2 linked regions of the Prochlorococcus marinus CUG1415 genome follow. Each later gene encodes a partner of the first gene's protein in a complex. Links are inferred from orthologs where the notes say so. Each region holds a gene or a part of one and is shown in the gene's direction. Other genes may lie near its edges.

The links. The genes of interacting proteins can lie anywhere in the genome.
Region 2: the proteins of mrdA (region 1) and rodA are in contact, whole or in part, in a crystal structure (PDB 6PL5), measured with the Thermus thermophilus proteins. The link is inferred for Prochlorococcus marinus CUG1415 from one-to-one orthologs. Residues at the interface, in WP_223903432.1 of Thermus thermophilus: Arg4, Ile5, His6, Leu8, Ala9, Phe12, Ala15, Leu16, Leu19, Gly20, Arg22, Ala23, Trp24, Leu26, Gln27, Val28, Tyr31, Tyr34, Leu36, Leu43, Thr45, Asp47, Lys156, Gln157, Gly158, Ser160, Val184, Leu201, Glu202; in WP_223903423.1 of Thermus thermophilus: Phe161, Val165, Phe168, Val169, Leu172, Pro198, Tyr199, Glu202, Tyr211, Arg212, Asp213, Gln220, Val221, Gln223, Ser224, Ile226, Ala227, Ile228, Gly229, Ser230, Gly266, Phe267, Val270, Leu274, Tyr277, Gly278, Leu281, Phe285, Leu289, Arg297.

The regions. Positions count from the first base shown.
Region 1 is NZ_JAAORL010000001.1:55,464-58,439, reverse strand. What follows is about bases 68-2,966. They hold mrdA (penicillin-binding protein 2), read left to right. Parts: upstream 68-614; coding sequence 615-2,318; downstream 2,319-2,966. Other genes in these bases: HA143_RS00265 (diflavin flavoprotein), read right to left, coding at 2,883-2,966; HA143_RS00270 (NAD(P)H-dependent oxidoreductase), read right to left, coding at 2,341-2,865; HA143_RS00280 (hypothetical protein), read left to right, coding at 349-516; HA143_RS00285 (hypothetical protein), read left to right, coding at 68-263. Outside these bases: more of HA143_RS00285, read left to right, coding at 1-67; more of HA143_RS00265, read right to left, coding at 2,967-2,976. UniProt on the Escherichia coli protein: Catalyzes cross-linking of the peptidoglycan cell wall. Responsible for the determination of the rod shape of the cell. Is probably required for lateral peptidoglycan synthesis and maintenance of the correct diameter during lateral and centripetal growth.
Region 2 is NZ_JAAORL010000002.1:519,675-522,664, reverse strand. Bases 51-2,963 are described here. They hold rodA (rod shape-determining protein RodA), read left to right. Parts: upstream 51-829; coding sequence 830-2,098; downstream 2,099-2,963. Other genes in these bases: HA143_RS08985 (sensor histidine kinase), read left to right, coding at 2,098-2,963; HA143_RS08995 (Mrp/NBP35 family ATP-binding protein), read left to right, coding at 51-826. Outside these bases: more of HA143_RS08995, read left to right, coding at 1-50; more of HA143_RS08985, read left to right, coding at 2,964-2,990. UniProt on the Escherichia coli protein: Peptidoglycan polymerase that is essential for cell wall elongation. Also required for the maintenance of the rod cell shape. Functions probably in conjunction with the penicillin-binding protein 2 (mrdA).

The DNA.
Region 1 (2,976 bases):
TCATAAAAAAGATTCCTTTCGAAAAGTGGGTTACAAAATCTTTCGCCAAAAACGCGAGATTATTAGAAAATGAAAAAAGAAAATTTCAAAGAGAAAGATTTTTTAGTAGTTGGAGGGATTGGTTTAGTCTTGAAAATACTCAACAAGCTATTGTGCCATTCATTGTAACGATATTTATTGCCTCATTCATTGGATGGTCTTTAGGAATATCAAAGAATAGTTGTAATCCTTATTTTGAACAAAATATAGATCAATTAAATTAAATTTTTTATGATATTTTATCAGTATGGGACTTAATATTATTTTGAAAAAATAAATTTTTTATTTAAGATTGTATTAACTGGAATAATGACTTTACAAAGTATAAGTTTTATGAGTGAAAATTTGACTTCAAAAGATATTGAAAATGATGAGTTTAATCTTAATACTGAAGATATTGATTACAAAACTTTAATAACTAGACTTAAAGAGATAAAAACAACAATTTCTTTCTTGGAAAAAACAATATTTAAATAAATTTCAAATTTTTGATAAAAACCAGCCCTAATACAAAACGTATTTCATTAAAGAGACAACCTTTAGTCCTATTTATTTTTTCTTCTATTTCGTTTTTATTGATTTTATTTAGATTAATTTTTTTACAACTTTTCAATTATGAATCTTTTAAAAAAATGTCTGATGAGAATAGGATTAGACTTATTGCTTCTCAACCAATACGCGGAAGAATATTGGATAAAAATGGTTATGTTTTAGCAGATAGTAGAGTTAAATATTCTTTAATAATAAAGCCTCAATCTGTAAATAAAAGCAATTGGGCACAGCATAAATTAAGTATTGCTCATTTATTAAATATTGATAGTAATTTAATTCAAAAAAAATATTATGAGGGCCTAAAAAATCAAAAACTTGCAGTAACTATTCTTGATGATTTAAATGTAGATCAATTAATAAAATTTAAGGAAAATGAAGATAATTTATTTAGTTTTGAAATAGCGACGAAATTAATTAGAAATTATCCTTATCAATCTGTTGCTGCGCATGTAATTGGTTATACTCAGCCAATCACTGAAGCAGAATATAAATTTTTATCTGAGAAGGGTTATAAATTAAATGACTTAATAGGGAGAACTGGCATTGAATATGTTTACGAAGATTTCATAAGAGGTGAATGGGGAGGAGAAATGGTTGAAGTAAATTCTTTAGGCAAATTTCAAAGATCATTGGGTATAAAACGATCACAACAAGGTAATGATATTGAATTGACAATTGATATAAATTTGCAATTAGTTGCTGATGAAGTTCTTAAAGACAAAAAAGCTGGAGCGATAATAGTTATGGATCCAAGAGATGGTGCAATAAGAGCGATGTCAAGTAAGCCTACTTTTGATTTGAATTTCTTTTCAAAGGATTTTAAGCCTGAAAAAGAATATAATAAGATATTTAATTCTCCTGAAAAACCTCTTTTTAATAGAGCATTAAATGCTTATGATCCAGGCAGTGTTTGGAAAATTGTAACTGCTTTAGCTGGCTTAGAAAGTGGCAAATTTCCTAGTGATACTATTCTAGATACAAAACCATGTATCACTTATGGGAGTCAATGTTTTAGGGAACACAATGATTTAGGCTTTGGGGCTATAGGTTATGAAGATGCTTTAAGAGTTTCAAGCAATACATTTTTTTATCAAGTCGGATATGGTGTAGGAGTTGATGAAATTCATAAGGTGTCCAAAAAGCTTGGTTTTAATTCTTTATCTGGAATTGAAATTTCTGAACAAGAAAATATAGGATTAGTAGCTAGTAGCGCATGGGCTAAAGAAGGTAGAGGATGGGGCCAACCAGGTAGAACTCCTTGGGTTCCCGAAGATATTGCGAGTATGTCTATTGGACAATTTGTTGTACAAGTTACTCCTATGCAAATAGCTAGAGCATATGCTGCGATTGCAAATGGAGGTTATCTGGTGACTCCCCATTTAGCTAAAAAAGGTCAAGTAAATCTTTCAGAAACAAAAAGTATTAAAATTGACATTGATCCAAATAATATCCAGTTGATAAAACGCGGTCTCAGGAAAGTAGTAGAGTCAGGTACTGGAGTATCAATTAATTATGGAGTTTCGAATTTACCTCCAGTGTCAGGTAAAACTGGAACTGCTGAAGATGGCGAAGGTGGTTTAGATCATGCTTGGTTTGTTTGCTTTACTCCTTTTGAAAAGAGTGAGTTACTTGTAGTGGCTTTTGCACAAAATACTCCCGGTGGTGGCTCTGTTCATGCACTTCCTATGGCAAGAGAAATTTTAAAAGTTTGGAATGAAAAAAAATGATATTAATTTTTAGTTTTAAAGTTTATATTTTTAATTTTTTCATCTGTAAAAGTCTTTGAATAATATCTTCAATAGTTTTGACATCTATAGGTTTACTATATGAGGACAAAAGTTGTCGCCCTAATACCTGACTTCCTAAATGCACTAATTGAATACGTAATGAGGTAAGTAGTTCTAAGCCTATGCCCCCAGAGAATGTTGCAATTGCAATTGGTTGACCATTAAATAAATTCCTAAAGTCATCTCCAGAAATAGAAAGCCATGCTATTAAGTTGGAGAGAATAGGAGGTATAGATCCATTATATTCAGGAGCACAAATCACCCATTTTTCTATTGAGAAAAGCTTTTTTTTAATTTCTTGTATTTCAACTGGAATATTCTCTTTGTTATGAATTCGTGGATTAAATAGTGGAATATCAAGAGTGGTAAGATCTAAAATTTCAGAACTTATTTGATTTTCATTACTTTTTTCAAGGAATTTTTCAGCAAGTTCTAGATTTTTTCCACAACTAGCTGTAATGATTATTAGATCTTTTGATTCAGTCATACATTTGATACATAGATTTAGTAGTTGGCACCACTTTTACGGTGATGAACTGCTGTTAGACAATCGGATTTTAGTATATTACCGTGTAGTACTTCGGCGTATATTACCCAA
Region 2 (2,990 bases), on another replicon or contig:
CAAAACAGAATCTCAAAATCAAAGTAATGCTCCTGACTTGCAGAAGATTGATGGGATTCGGCACATCATAGCTGTTAGCAGTGGTAAAGGTGGAGTTGGTAAAAGTACCATTGCAGTTAATCTCGCTTGTTCTCTAGCTAAATTAGGCTTAAAAACTGGTTTGCTGGATGCGGATATATATGGACCTAATACTCCCTCAATGATGGGAGTTGCCGAACAGAATCCAAAGGTTACAGAGGGTAGTGGCAGTGATCAAAGGTTAATACCAATAAATCAATATGGAATTTCATTGGTATCAATGGGTTTCCTCATAGAAGAAGGTCAGCCAGTTATATGGAGAGGACCAATGCTTAATAGTATTATCCGACAATTTTTGTACCAAGTTGAATGGAATAATCTTGATTTTTTGGTTATTGACTTGCCTCCAGGAACAGGAGACGCTCAAATATCCCTTTCTCAATCTGTGCCTATCTCTGGAGCTATAGTTGTCACTACTCCTCAACAAGTATCTTTGCAAGATGCAAGGAGAGGATTAGCAATGTTTAAACAACTCGGAGTACCTTTACTGGGAATTGTAGAAAATATGTCAGTATTTATTCCTCCAGATATGCCAGGTAAAAAATATGAAATTTTTGGTAAAGGTGGTGGACAAACATTAGCTAAAGAAAACGATTTACCATTATTAGCCCAAATTCCTATTGAAATCCCTCTCGTTGATGATAGTAATAAAGGTGTACCAATCTCAATAAGCCAGCCTCATAAAGAAAGTTCTGTTGTATTTGGTAATTTAGCTCAATTAATTAAGAACCAATTTGTTAATAGTTAATTGATGTTTAGGAGAATTTATTTATTAAATAACAGAGGATTTTTACAAAAAAAAGACAACTTTAATAGAGGTTTTTTATTTTCTCCACTAATAATTATTCCGCTAATTCTAGTTATTATTTCGGGTTTATTAATAAAAAGTATTCAGGATGATTTTTTAGTATCGAACTATTTAGGTCATATCCTAACTGGTTTTTTAGGTTATTTTTTAGCATTTTTTATTTCTTATATACCGTTAGAGAGAATTAGAAAGTATTTGGTTCCATTTTATTTGTGTACTTTAATATCCTTATTACTAATTTATTTTTTTGGGATTTCAGTTTCTGGAGCTCAAAGATGGCTAAATTTTGGCATCTTTTCTTTTCAGCCTTCAGAAGTAGCTAAACTTAGTACTGTATTAACTCTTGCTTTAGTACTCGACAAAAAAATAATTTTAACAATAAGAGATTTAGTATTGCCCTTATTAGTAGTAGTTATTCCTTGGTTATTAATTTTCTTTCAACCGGACTTAGGTACCTCTTTAGTTTTACTTGTTTTGACAGGTGTGATGCTCTATTGGTCGCAAATGCCCATAGAGTGGATTTTGATATTAGTGTTTTGTATTATCACTTCTACATTATATCTAACCTTACCAACTCTTCTTATTTTCTGGATTCCAGTTATAGGATATCTTGCTTATAGATCTTCGAAAAAGAAAATTATTTTTTCTGCTGTTGCTATTTCGTTTCATTTATTAGTGGCAAAATTGACACCAATTTTGTGGCAATATGGCTTAAAAGAATATCAAAAAGATAGATTAGTTTTATTTTTAGATCCAAATAGAGATCCATTAGGTGGCGGATATCATTTGATACAGAGTCAAATTGCAATTGGTTCTGGAGGATTATTTGGGACTGGTTTGCTACAAGGTAAGCTGACTAATTTGCAATTTATACCGGAACAACATACTGATTTTATATTCAGTGCTTTAGGCGAAGAATTGGGTTTTGTGGGTTGCATGATAGTTTTATTTTTGTTCTTTTTTTTGATTAAAAAACTTATTAATACTGCAACAATTGCTAGGACTAACTTTGAATCTCTAATTGTTATTGGAATAGCCTCAACTTTTTTATTTCAAATAATTATTAACTTATTTATGACTATTGGATTAGGACCAGTTACTGGGATTCCCCTTCCTTTCATGAGCTATGGTCGAACGTCATTGGTGACTAATTTTATATCTATTGGACTTGTTTTATCTATATTGAAACGTTCTAGATCACTAAAAAGTTGATGAAATCACAAATAACTATAAAAAAAATTCAAGCCCTTTTGATTAAAGGAGTTCAAACTATATATGTGGACGATGATACCTCCCGAAGAATGTGGTGGGCATCTTTAGAAGTTATTCAAAAAGAGTTCCTTTCTCAGAATTACCAACAGGGTGGTATTTGGGTTGCTTCACCTTTACCTGCTCTTAACGATAAGAAATTTTTTAATAAACTTCATGGTTGGTTGTGGTCACCGGAGGGGTTTCCATACTTTCAAAATGAGACTGCAGGTTTTTTACCAGTCAATAATTCAGAAAAGATGAAAAAAGATTTTGATTTAGTTAATAATTATAAAGTCTTAAATCTTAGCCAAAAAGATGGATATGAACCTTTTTTGATGATATTAACCCCAAATTTTCAATGCATATTATCAGTTGCAGGAGCAAAAGATAAGAAAATCCTATTAATGAAATGTGATAAAGAAAGCTTAAAGATTTCAATTGAATTAATGCATGCGAAATTAAATCAAGAAAATTACGAGGAAGGAGTTAAATTTCGTAATGCAATTAATAATTTAGGTAATCTTAATATTAATAATCAATTTGAAAAATCTTTTTGGCCAATATTATCGGCAAAATTAGCAAAGTTTGGACCAAACCACAATATTCAGAATTCTGTAACAAACAATGAAAAAAATGTACAAATAACTGAAGCAAAATTATTACGTGCAATTTCTCATGAAGTACGAACTCCTTTAGCAACAATAAGAACCCTAATAAGTTCTACCTTAAAAAAATATGATATGGATGAATCAATGAGAAATCGTTTAATTCAAATAGATAATGAATGTAATGAACAAATTGATAGGTTTGGTTTAATCTTTAATGCAGCAGAATTAGTAAGTAATGAATTTCC